One region of the Kribbella sp. NPDC056861 genome, then DNA from elsewhere that is predicted to be linked to it. Evidence: riboswitches for the same ligand, from Rfam matches in the RefSeq annotation. Region 1 holds a riboswitch; each other region holds the start of a gene.

Region 1 (4,159 bases):
AGGCCTGACCCAGCGGTCGGAGACTCCGCGACCGCGGGCAGCAGCATCGGCGAGGTGCTGCAGCTCCTGCAGACCGAGTTCGCCGACGTCACCATCTCCAAGATCCGCTTCCTCGAGGCGGAGGGGCTGGTGACGCCGGCGCGCACCGCTTCGGGGTACCGGAAGTTCAGCGCCGGGGACATCGAGCGGCTGCGCTACGTGCTGACCGCCCAGCGCGACCAGTACCTGCCGCTGAAGGTGATCAAGGATCATCTGGAGGCGATGGACCGCGGTCTGCGTCCGCCGGCGCCCGGTGGCCGTCCGGCTGCTCCCGACCAGTTGCCGCAACCTGCCGGTCTGCCGGACGCGGAGGACTTCTCGACGTACGGGACCGAGCTGAAGCTGACCCGCGACGAGCTGCGCGCGGCGGCCGGGATCACCGTCGAGCTGCTCGAGCAGCTGGAGGGTCACAACCTGATCGTGGCCCGGGGCAAGCATTACGACGGGGACGCGATCCTGATCGCCAAGGCGGCGGCCGAGTTCGCGCAGTACGGGATCGAGCCGCGGCACCTGCGGCCGTTCCGGGCTGCCGCCGACCGCGAGGTGGGGCTGATCGAGCAGGTGGTGCAGCCCCGGCGGGACGACAAGACGCTCGAACTGGCGGCGCTGGCGGTTCGGTTGCATGCGGCACTGGTCCGCTCGCGGCTCGGTCGCTGACGCCGTACTGCGTGGCGTGGTTACCCCGTACCACGGGCCACCGCCGGGCCGCCGGGCCACGTCGGGGCAGCCCCGGCCTGGCCCGCAGAGTAGGCTGAAGGTGTGCGCGAAGTCGACGTGGTCGGAGTCCGGGTTGAGATGCCCTCGAGTCAGCCGATCGTGCTGCTCCGGGAGGTCGGCGGAGAGCGGTACCTGCCGATCTGGATCGGCGCGGCCGAGGCGAGCGCCATCGCGTTCGCCCAGCAGGGGATGGAGCCACCCCGCCCGCTGACCCATGATCTGTTCGCAGAGACCATCCGGGTGCTCGGGCACACCCTCAGCCAGGTCCGGATCGTGAACCTGACCGACGGCGTGTTCGAGGCGATCCTGGTCTTCGACGACAAGACCGAGATCTCCGCCCGCCCGTCGGACTCGATCGCGCTCGCGCTGCGCACCGGCACGCCGGTGTTCTGTACCGAGGAGATCCTGGCCGAGGCCGGCATCCCGGTCCCGGACAGCGAGAACGAGGACGAGGAGGTGGTCGAGGAGGAAGAGGTCGAACGCTTCCGCGAGTTCCTCGATCACGTGACGCCCGAGGACTTCGACAAGAGCTGAGCGTCGCCCGACCTGCCCAATACTGGTACAAGGCCGGAAAGGTAACGATTCGTCACGGAATCGCGACACGCATCCGGCTCGGGGCGGCAGTCGTTGACCCGGCCTGAGCGGCGGCTTACCTTGAAGGAGTCGTGGGGCCTTGTAACTCCACGGATGTGATCCGTTCCAGTCGGTACCCAGGGAGGCTCAGGCGTGACACGCACCGGCGACACTGATCTGACGGCGCAGTCGACGTCCGAAGCACACGCCGAGGCGGCCGCCAGCGCCGGCGTACAGGGTCTGCTCTTCGACGACGATCTGTCGCCGATGCCCGATGACGTCGGTTTCCGCGGCCCGACCGCGTGCTCCGCGGCGGGCATTACGTACCGTCAGCTCGACTACTGGGCCCGCACCGGACTGGTTTCCCCGTCCGTGCGCCCGGCCACCGGCTCCGGCACCCAGCGGCTGTACGGCTTCCGCGACGTGCTGTTGCTCAAGGTGATCAAGCGGCTGCTCGACGCGGGCATCTCGCTGCAGCAGATCCGCAGTGCCATTGCCCACCTGAGCAAACGTGGAATCGATGACCTGACCCAGATCACGCTGATGAGCGACGGCGCCTCGGTCTACATGTGCACCTCGCCCGACGAGGTGATCGACTTACTGGCCGGCGGCCAGGGAGTCTTTGGGATCGCCCTCGGTGGAGTCTGGCGGGAGGTCGAGGGTTCGCTGTCCGAGCTGCCGACCGAGCGTCTCGACGCCCACGAAGGCGAGTCCGGCTCACACGCCAACGACGAGCTCGCTGCCCGTCGCCGGGCCCGGATGACCGGCTGAGGTACGCTCTACCTCAGCCGTACACAGCACTCGGGAGAGTCTCGACCGAGCTGTTTGGTCGGGCGCCGAAGGGGCAATTCCTCCCCGGAACCTCTCAGGCCCCTGGACCGAGTGCCTTAGGCGACTCTGAAGCGTGCGTGCGTGACAGAGGGGGAGGCCACCGGCAATAGTCAGCAACGGAGCCTCTTCAATGACTGATCCCACTCCTCAGGTGTCGGCCGTCTTCGCCGACCGTCACATCGGGCCGCGATCCAGCGAGATCGCCCGGATGGTCGAAGCCCTCGGGTACGCCGATGTCGACGCGCTGGTGGACGCCGCGGTGCCGGCGTCGATCCGCTCGACCGAGCCGCTCCGGTTGCCGGAGCCGGCCTCCGAGGTCGACGCGCTGACCGAGCTGCGTCAGCTCGCCGCGCGCAACAACGTCGCCACCTCGATGATCGGCCAGGGGTACTACGGCACCTTCACCCCCTCGGTGATCGTCCGCCGGCTGGTCGAGAACCCGGCCTGGTACACCGCCTACACGCCGTACCAGCCGGAGATCTCCCAGGGCCGCCTCGAGGCGCTGCTGAACTTCCAGACCGTCGTCTCCGACCTGACCGGCCTGCCGACCGCGAACGCGTCGCTGCTGGACGAGGGCACCGCCGCCGCCGAGGCGATGACGCTGGCGCACCGCTCCAACCGCAAAAGCAAGAGCAACCGCTTCCTGGTCGACGCGGACACCTTCGCGCAGACGATCGCCGTGGTCGAGACCCGCGCGGAGGCGCTCGGCATCGAGGTCGTTGTTGCCGACACCACCGGTGGCCTGCCCGACGGCGACTTCTTCGGCTTCCTGATCCAGTACCCCGGCTCCGGCGGTGTCGTCCGCGACCTGAAGCCGCTGATCGCCGCTGCTCACGAGCGCGAGACTCTGGTCGCGGTCGCCTCCGACCTGCTCGCCCTGACGCTGCTCGAGGCGCCGGGCGAGGCGGGCGCCGACATCGTGATCGGCTCCTCCCAGCGCTTCGGCGTCCCGCTCTTCTACGGTGGCCCGCACGCCGGCTTCATGTCGGTTCGCGCCGGCCTGGAGCGCTCCCTGCCGGGTCGCCTGGTCGGTGTCTCGGTCGACGCGGACGGCGCACCGGCGTACCGGCTGGCGCTGCAGACCCGTGAGCAGCACATCCGTCGCGAGAAGGCGACGTCCAACATCTGTACGGCGCAGGTGCTGCTCGCCGTCGTCGCTTCGATGTACGCCGTCTACCACGGTCCCGAGGGTCTGAAGGCGATCGCCGAGCGCGTGCACCGCAACGCGGAGAGCCTGGCCGCCTCGCTCAAGGCCGGTGGCGTCGAGGTCGTGCACGACCAGTTCTTCGACACCGTGCTCGCTCGCGTGCCGGGTCGCGCGGCCGACGTCGTGGACAACGCCCGCCAGACCGGCATCTGGCTGCGCCAGGTCGACGCGGACCACGTCGGCATCTCCTGCGACGAGAAGACCGACGCCTCGGCGCTGGTCGGCGTGTGCCGCTCCTTCGGTGTCACGTACGACGCGGCGCTGGGCGGGAGCAACCTGACCGAGGCCGTCACCCGTACTTCGGAGTACCTGACGCACCCGGTCTTCAACACGCACCGGTCCGAGACCGCGATGCTGCGCTACCTGCGCAAGCTGTCGGACTACGACTACGCGCTCGACCGCGGCATGATCCCGCTCGGCTCCTGCACGATGAAGCTGAACGCGACCACCGAGATGGAGGCCGTCACCTGGCCCGAGTTCGCCGACATGCACCCGCTGGCGCCGATCGAGGACGCCGCCGGGTACGTGAAGCTGATCGGGCAGCTGGAGCGCTGGCTGGCCGAGGTGACCGGCTACGCGAAGGTCTCGATCCAGCCGAACGCCGGCTCCCAGGGTGAGCTCGCCGGACTGCTCGCGATCCGCGGCTACCACCGGGCCCAGGGCAACGAAGGCCGCAACGTCTGCCTGATCCCGGCCAGCGCGCACGGCACCAACGCCGCCTCCGCGGTGATGGCCGGCATGAAGGTTGTCGTTGTCAAGGGCAACGACGACGGCACGATCGACCTGAACGAC
Region 2 (4,159 bases), on a different contig from region 1:
TAGACCTCAGCGACCTGCTGCATCCGACTGCGTGACGGTGGAGCCGAGCGAGTACGCGAACTCGACCGTCCGGGCGATCTCCTCCGCAGTACCGACGGGGGCGAACATGAACTCGGTCGCCCCGGCGTCGGCGAAGCGCTGAAGCTGCCGCTCGACCTCGGCCTCGTCACCCAGTACTGCGGTGTCCGCCGGCCCGGCGGCGGCACCCCGATCCAGGATCGCGCGGTACGCCGGCAAGGTCCCGGCCATCCCGTAGTGATCCTGGATCCACTGGTGCGCGGCCTCCGGCTGGTTGGTGACCGCAACGCACACGCAGGCCACGATCTCCTTGCCTGCCGAGGCTTTGTCGAGAGTCGGCCGGATGTAGTCGGCGATCACCTCGGGCCCGGCCCAGCTGGTGATCGTGCCGTCGGTCAGCTCGCCCGCGATCTGCAGCATCCGCGGACCGAGCGCCGCGATGAGCAACTCGGGGGCCAGGGCGCCGTCGATCGCCAACTGGCCTCGCGCGGTCAGCCTGTCGCCTGCGCGGTCGACAGGTTGTCCGGCCAGTAGCGGCGCGAGGGCTTCGACGTACTCGCGCATGTACTTCGCAGGCTGCTCCATCGAGAGTCCGTACTGGCCTTCGATGATCACCGGATGGCTCGACCCGATGCCGAGCGTCAGGCGGTTGTCCGTCGCGGCTTGCACACTGAGCGCCTGCGCGGCGAGGGCGAGTGGGTGGCGTGGGTAGATGGGGACCACGCCTACGCCGTACCGGATCTGGGGTGTCTGTGGGGCCAGGGCGGTGATCAGGGAGAGCGAGTCCCAGCCGTCGCGCTGGCTGAACCAGAGCCGGCTGATGCCGTGCTCCTGCGCGGCCTTGGCGTCCACGGCGATCTCGTTGAGCCGACGGGCGGCGTCCTCGATCCAGAGTCCGATTCTCATGTCCACCAGTCAACGAGGGCGGGACGGTGCGACCAAGCCCCGATTACGCTGTTCAGTGATAAGGATCCGTGATTGATGGAGGCCTGCGATGGAGCTGCGGCAACTCCGGTACTTCGTCACCGTGGCCGAGGAACTGCACTTCGGCAAGGCTGCCGAGCGGCTCGCCATCGTCCAGCCGGCCGTGAGTCAGCAGGTTGCCCGGCTCGAACGCGAACTCGGTCTGCGGCTGCTCGACCGGACCTCGCGACGGGTCACGCTGACCGGCGACGGCGAGCGGATGCTGCGCGAAGCCAGAGCGGTGCTGGCCGCAGCGGATCGCGCGACCGAGGTGGCGGCCGAGTTGGCTGCGGGACAGGCTGGTGTGTTCCGGATCGGGTCGAGCGCGGGGCTACGCGAGCGGTTGGATCGCGGTCTGTCGGCATTGCGGGCAGCCGCGCCGGGGATCGAGATCAAGGTCAGCTCGCGACCACCGGCCGAGCAGATCGAGGCGGTGCGGACGGGCGAGCTGGATGTTGCCTTCGTGCGCGGGCCGGTGGCGGCGGGCGGCGTACGGGCTGTTCCGCTGTGGGAGGAGCCGCTGTCGGTGCTGCTGCCCGCTGCCTTCCGTGATGACGGTGGGGTGAAGCTTGCCGACCTCGCCGAATTGCCGTTGCGGCTGCCGCCCAGACCGGAGGATCCGGCGCTGACCGACCGCCTCCTGCTGGCCTGCCGCGAAGCCGGTTTCGAACCAGTGGCCGGGCGCCCGGTGGACACCTTCGAGGATGCCGTCGTCGAGATGACCAACGGGTCACCGGCCTGGATGGTTGTCTATGGCAACGCTTGCGACACGGCCGACGGCGCCTTGTGGATGGGGCCGTTCGCGCCGCCGATGACGGTGACCGGGCAACTCGTCGTACGGGATGCTCCGGCGCCGCCGTGCCTGGACGTATTGGTCCAGGCCTTCAGCTGAGCTCAGCTCTGGCCGCGGCCGGTGCGGGCCTGCAGTTCGTCGATCAGCTTGGACGCCTCTGCCTTCGTCAGCTCGCCGCTCGGTGCTTCCTCGCCGGCTTCCTGCGCGAGGGTGCTCAGGTACGACGCCTGCGGGCCGGTCATCGGCTCGTCGCCCGTGGTCCAGTCCTCCGGGTCCTTGTCGGCAATCGGCTGTACTTCGTCGTGGGTGCTCATCAGGTCACTCCCGCTCATCGAACAACTGCTCGTTTGTAGGTCAGTGGGTGCCCGGTACCCAGCGGGCCGACGGCTAAGCGCGGCGCGGTTCGGCCGGCTCGCAAGTGAAATCGAGCACCTCGACAAGCCGTCGGGCATCGCCTACTCTCGGGCTCGACAACTCAAGACCGCGCCGTCGACACCGGGCGGGAGAGTCCCCGCCGCACGAGGTGAGGGGACGCCGGAGGAGCAACTCTCCCCAGAATCTCTCAGGCCCCGATACCGCTCGGAAGAGGCGACTCTGGAAAGCCGGGACCGAGGTTTCGATCCCGCACCCACGGTGCAAATCGCCTGATCGGCGGTGAAGCTCTCAGGTATCGATGACAGAGCGGGGAGGCCCACCATCCCGGCCGTGGCCGGGGGAAAAGAGCCTCCTCATGCCCCAGAGTCCTGCCGGTTCGCTGCCCGACGACGACCGGTTCCGCTACACCCCTGCCCACGAGTGGTTACGCCTCGAAGCCGACGGCCTGGTCGTGATCGGGGTGACCGCGTTCGCCGCCGAGGCGCTCGGCGACATCATCTTCCTCGATCTGCCGCCGGTCGGCACGGTGCTCACCGCCGGCGCCGTCTTCGGCGAGATCGAGTCGACCAAGTCGGTCGGCGACCTGCACACCCCCGCCTGCGGAGAGGTTGCCGAGGTCAACGAGGCCGCGGTCGACGAGCCGGGGCTGCTGAACGCCGACCCGTTCGGCGCCGGCTGGCTGGTCAAGCTGCGGCTGACCGAGGAGCTCGGCGACCTGCTCGACGCCACCGCGTACGCCGAACTGATCGAGCGGGGGGAATGACCGTGCTGGAGACCTCACTCACCGAGTTCGACCCCGAGATCGCCGCCGCGCTGGAGGCCGAGCTGGTCCGCCAGCAGAGCACCCTGGAGATGATCGCCTCGGAGAACTTCGCCCCGCTGGCCGTGATGCAGGCGCAGGGCTCGGTCGCCACCAACAAGTACGCCGAGGGCTACCCTGGCCGCCGGTACTACGGCGGCTGTGAGCACATCGACGTGATCGAACGCCTCGCCCAGAGCCGGGTCAAGGAACTCTTCGGCGCCGGCTTCGCCAACGTCCAGCCGCACTCCGGCGCGTCCGCCAACGCCGCGGCGATGAGCGCCTTGATCCAGCCCGGGCAGACGATCATGGGCCTCGACCTCGCCCACGGTGGTCACCTCACCCACGGGATGCGCCTCAACTTCTCCGGCCGCCTGTACGACGTGGTGCCGTACCACGTGAGCGCCGACGATCACCGGGTCGACATGGCCGAGGTCGAGCGGCTGGCGAAGGAGCACCGGCCGGCCCTGATCGTGGCCGGCTGGTCGGCGTACCCGAGAGTGCTGGACTTCGCGGAGTTCCGCCGGATCGCGGACTCGGTCTCGGCGTACCTGATGGTCGACATGGCGCACTTCGCTGGCCTGGTCGCGGCCGGAGTACATCCGAATCCGGTGCCGTTCGCGCACGCCACGACGACCACTACGCACAAGACGCTCGGCGGTCCGCGGGGCGGTGTGATCCTCACCAACGACGCCGACCTGTCCAAGAAGATCAACAGTGCGGTCTTCCCCGGTCAGCAGGGCGGTCCGCTGGAGCACGTGATCGCGGCGAAGGCGGTCGGCTTCAAGCTCGCGGCGAGCGCGGAGTTCCAGGAACGGCAGAAGCGCACGCTCGCGGGGGCTCGAATCCTCGCTGATCGGCTGCTGGCCGATGATCTGCGGGAGGCCGGAGTCACGGTGGTTTCGGGCGGGACCGATGTACACCTGGTGCTGGCTGATCTGCGTGATTCCGAGTTGGACGGTCAGCAGGCCGAGGACCGGTTGCACCAGATCGGCATCACGGTGAACCGCAACGCGGTGCCGTTCGACCCGCGGCCGCCGATGGTCACCTCGGGACTACGGATCGGCACCCCGGCGCTGGCCAGCCGCGGCTTCACCGAACCCGCCTTCGAGGAAGTCGCGGAGATCATCGCCCGGGCGCTGCTTCCCGACTTCGACGACCACCGCTCCGCCGTACTGCGGCAAGCGGTCGCCACGCTGGCGGCGGCGTAC
Region 3 (4,159 bases), on a different contig from region 1:
ACTGGTACGCAGATATCGACGACTCGGACGACCTGCAGCCCGACGATCCGTACTGGTTCGTCGATCGCTGCAGGTCACAGTCCGAAGCTCTCGAGCTCGCCTGTGCCCAGCTGTTGCAGCTGTCCGGCGAGGCCGTCCGAGGGGACTCCCTGGCCCGCGTCCAGGAAGCCCACCTCGTTTCCGTCTGACAACTCAGCCGGTCGGCGGTACTGCGGCGCAACGAGCTCCGCGCGGCGGGACCTTCAGCGCGACCAGGTAGTCGTCGACGGTCTGCCGGGTGCACGCTCCGGAGTTGTAGACACCGTGCCCCCAGCCTTCGTAAGTGACCAGGACGCCGTACCGGCCGAGTTGCCGGGCCACACTGGTCGCTCCCGCGTAGCTGGTCGCGGGATCGTGCAGTGAGTTCAACAGCAGCGCCGGCGTCCTGAGTCCGTGCACCTCGATGTCCCGCTGCGGGTTGGGCGCCTTCGGGAGGCCTATGCAGTTCGTCACGGCCATCAGGGTCGGCGGCACCTTCAGATCGGCCGTGGTGCGGGCGATCCGGCGGAGGTGAGCGGCATATTCGCCGTACGTGCGGACCGGCAGGCTCAGGTCGCGGCAGAACGCCGCCAGCGGGTTCGGTGCCAACCCGGTCGGTGCCGGCGGCTGACCGGTCGGCGGAACGCTCTCGTCGAGCCGCTTGAGCAGGTCGGCGAGCGCACCCCACCGCGGTTCGTACAGCTGCCGGAAGGCACCGAAGGTCAGCGTGTACGGCGTTGCCTTCAGCGCTGATTGCCGGGGATCGGGGAGCTCGCCGCGGCCCGCCCTGGCGACCAGGTCTGCCCACAATGCGGAGATGTCGCGGCCGTACAAGGAGCAGGTTGTGGTCTTCCCGCACCAGTTCACGAACTCGGTGAACGAGTCCTGGACCGTCGCGGCCTGGTCGTCGAGCCAACGGCCGGTGGTGGTGTCACCGTGGTCGAAGACGCTCTCCAGGACCAGCGCGCGCAGCCGGTGCGGGTACCTCTCGGCGTACTGCTGGCCGAGCAGGGTGCCGTACGAGCTGCCGTGGAAGGTGAGCTTCGGTTCGCCCAGCGCCACCCGGATCGCCTCGACGTCCCGCACGGACTGCAGAGTGTCGACGTGGTCGTAGAGCGGACCGGTGTTGGCGCGGCAGTCCTTCGCCAGCGCGCGGTTGTAGCGGATCGTCTCGGTGAAGGCCTTCGGGCCGGCGATCAGCGGTGAGGGCTGCTGGGCGAGCAGGGCGGCCGAGCAGACGATCGGGTTGCTGCGCGCGATGCCGCGGGGATCGAAGCTGACGATGTCGAAGTTGTCCTGCAGGGTCTTGGTGAAGCGGCTCATTCCGGTGCGGATCCGGTCGACGCCGGAGTCGCCGGGGCCGCCGGGAGCGAAGAAGAGCGTGCCGACGGGGACTTTCGCCGTACGGCGGGCGAGGGCGAGGCCGAATTTCGGGCCGTTCGGGTGGTTCCAGTCGACGGGGACCTGCAAGGTGGCGCACTGCGAACCGCGCACCACCTCCGGGTCTTCGGTGGGCTTGACCTCGCAGTCGGTCCACTGCAAGGGATCCGGGGTGGCAACGGCAGCGGCCGGCAAGGCGACCAGGCCGGCCAGAACCAGGCCGGTGATCGCACCCCAGGTGGTGCTTCTGAGCATCATCCCCCGATCCTCGGCAACCGCCTTCCAGCGCGCATCCGGGGTCACCCCGGCCCGAACCCCCGGCCGGCTTGGGGGACTTGTTAGGGTCACTGATCTGATGACTGAGACGACTGCTGCCACCGAGGCCCCGGCCGGATCGAAGCATGCGACGGTGTTCCGCGCGGTGGCGATCGCCGAGGCGATCTCCTGGACCGGACTGCTGATCGGGATGCTGTTCAAGTACGTGCTGTCCGACAACGAGATCGGCGTCAGGATCTTCGGCCCGATCCACGGCACGATCTTCGTCGGCTACGTGCTGACCGTGCTCGCGGTCCGCAAACAGCTGCGCTGGAGCGTCCCGGTCACGCTGGCGGCACTCGCGGCCAGCGTCCCGCCGCTGTTCACCTGGTTCTTCGAGCTGTGGGCGCAGCGCACCGGCCGGCTGGCCTGAAGTTCACCCGCTGCTGGATTGACGCGCGCCGCCGGTGCGCCGTACCGTCGCGGCGAGTGACAAAATCAGCAGCCGCATGAACCCGTGCGGGAGAGACCCGGGCCTGACCCGGGCGCCGTAGGAGCAACTCTCCCCAAGAATCTCTCAGGCACCTTCACCGTACGGGCGAGGCACCTCTGGAAGGCACACTGCCTGACAGAGCGGGGAGGCATACCAATCGGTCAATGACGACCAGGAGGCCTCCAGCATGGCGATCAGTGTGTTCGATCTGTTCAGTATCGGGATCGGTCCGTCGAGTTCCCACACGGTGGGACCGATGCGAGCCGCCCGGACCTTCGCGCTCGGTCTGGTCGAGGACGGTCTGCTCGACCGCACCGCGGCCGTCGAGTCGCAACTCTTCGGTTCCCTCGGGGCGACCGGCCACGGGCACGGCAGCAACAAGGCGGTGATGCTCGGGCTGGAGGGTGAGGATCCGGAGACGGTCGACACCCGCACGGTCGAGAGCCGGGTCGCCGCGATCCGCGAGGCCGGCCGGCTGCGGTTGGCCGGGCAGCGCGAGATCGTCTTCGACGAGAACAACCAGCTCATCATGCACCGCCGCAAGGCACTGCCCTACCACCCGAACGGGATGACGTTCCTGGCCCGCTCGGCCGACGGCGAGGTACTGCGGGAGCGCACCTACTACTCGGTCGGCGGCGGCTTCGTGGTCGACGAGAACGCCGCGGCCGGCGACCGGATCGTCGCGGACCGGACGCCACTGAAGTACCCGTTCCTGTCCGGCGACGCGCTGCTCGACCGGTGCCGCGAGTCGGGACTGTCGATCAGCGAGGTGATGCTGGTCAACGAGCAGGCCTGGCGGACCGAGCCGGAGATCCGCGAGGGGCTGCTGCACATCTGGCAAGTGATGCAGGACTGCGTCGAGGAGGGCTGCGAGACCGAGGGCACGCTGCCGGGCGGGCTGAAGGTGCCGCGCCGCGCGCACGCGCTGCACCACAAGCTGAGTAACGACAAGTGGTCGGTCGACCCGCTCAAGGTGATGGACTGGGTCAACCTGTTCGCCCTCGCGGTGAACGAGCAGAACGCGTCCGGCGGCCGGATCGTCACCGCCCCGACGAACGGCGCCGCGGGCATCATTCCGGCGGTGCTGCACTACTACCGCCGGTTCGTGCCGGGGGCAACCGAGGACGGCGTGGTCCGGTTCCTGCTGGCCGCTGCCGCGATCGGCGTTCTCTACAAGGAGAACGCGTCGATCTCCGGCGCCGAGGTGGGCTGCCAGGGCGAGGTCGGCTCGGCCTGCTCGATGGCCGCCGCCGGGCTGTGCGAAGTACTGGGTGGGACGCCCGAGCAGGTCGAGAACGCGGCCGAGATCGCGATGGAGCACAACCTCGGGCTGACCTGCGACCCGGTCGGCGGACTCGTTCAGATCCCTTGTATCGAACGCAACGCGATGGCCTCGATGAAGGCGATCAACGCCGCCCGGATGGCGATGCACGGCGACGGCGTGCACGTGGTCTCGCTGGACAAGGTGATCAAGACGATGCGCGAGACCGGCGCGGACATGAAGGTCAAGTACAAGGAGACGTCACGAGGCGGCCTGGCCGTGAACGTGATCGAGTGCTGACGGATCCTCGACCTGCGCGTTGTGCCCGAGCCCGGGCAACGTGACGACCTGATCGTGCAGGGCAGCCAGTTCGGCGTCGGTGCTCATCGGATCGAGTTCACCCCGCGCCAGTACGACGTCCGCCTGGCTGCCCGCGATCAGTTCCGCCATCCGCGGCGCGCCGACCCCGAACGTGCCCGGATCCATCGCGAGCCGCCACCGCCCGTCGACCTCGCGCAGCCCGTGCCCGACGACCGGTCCGGCCGGATCGACCAGCCCTTGCAGCCCTGACACCTTGAGGAACCGCGCCGCGGCTTCGTCCCTGCTGTCGAACCAGGCCACGGGTTTCTGAGCCAACGCGCCCGCCCGGCCGAGGTCGTCGTCCGACCAGCTGACCTTGACGCCCAACGCGACCACCCGATCAACCTGTACGCCGTACCGCCCGCTGGCCAGCTCGAGCGCGATCACCCCGC

Evidence for each region. A riboswitch is a leader RNA that binds a small molecule or an ion and turns the genes downstream of it on or off. The one in region 1 is predicted to bind glycine.
Region 2: another riboswitch for glycine. It lies ahead of gcvH (glycine cleavage system protein GcvH); the one in region 1 lies ahead of gcvP (aminomethyl-transferring glycine dehydrogenase).
Region 3: another riboswitch for glycine. It lies ahead of AB0P21_RS15015 (L-serine ammonia-lyase); the one in region 1 lies ahead of gcvP (aminomethyl-transferring glycine dehydrogenase).

The regions. Positions count from the first base shown of each region.
Region 1 is NZ_JBFBNQ010000001.1:856,784-860,942, reverse strand. It holds gene AB0P21_RS03850 (MerR family transcriptional regulator) at 1-696, shown strand, start outside; gene AB0P21_RS03855 (FHA domain-containing protein) at 1-8, shown strand, start outside; gene AB0P21_RS03845 (bifunctional nuclease family protein) at 799-1,290, shown strand; gene AB0P21_RS03840 (MerR family transcriptional regulator) at 1,597-2,100, shown strand; glycine riboswitch at 2,122-2,220, shown strand; gene gcvP (aminomethyl-transferring glycine dehydrogenase) at 2,291-4,159, shown strand, end outside.
Region 2 is NZ_JBFBNQ010000006.1:28,645-32,803, reverse strand. It holds gene AB0P21_RS28295 (SDR family oxidoreductase) at 1-35, shown strand, start outside; gene AB0P21_RS28290 (TIGR03564 family F420-dependent LLM class oxidoreductase) at 7-924, opposite strand; gene AB0P21_RS28285 (LysR family transcriptional regulator) at 1,013-1,873, shown strand; gene AB0P21_RS28280 (DUF3072 domain-containing protein) at 1,876-2,106, opposite strand; glycine riboswitch at 2,265-2,362, shown strand; gene gcvH (glycine cleavage system protein GcvH) at 2,505-2,912, shown strand; gene glyA (serine hydroxymethyltransferase) at 2,909-4,159, shown strand, end outside.
Region 3 is NZ_JBFBNQ010000003.1:257,541-261,699, forward strand. It holds gene AB0P21_RS15000 (hypothetical protein) at 1-188, shown strand, start outside; gene AB0P21_RS15005 (alpha/beta hydrolase) at 193-1,656, opposite strand; gene AB0P21_RS15010 (DUF3817 domain-containing protein) at 1,754-2,086, shown strand; glycine riboswitch at 2,164-2,256, shown strand; gene AB0P21_RS15015 (L-serine ammonia-lyase) at 2,334-3,707, shown strand; gene AB0P21_RS15020 (alpha/beta hydrolase) at 3,669-4,159, opposite strand, start outside.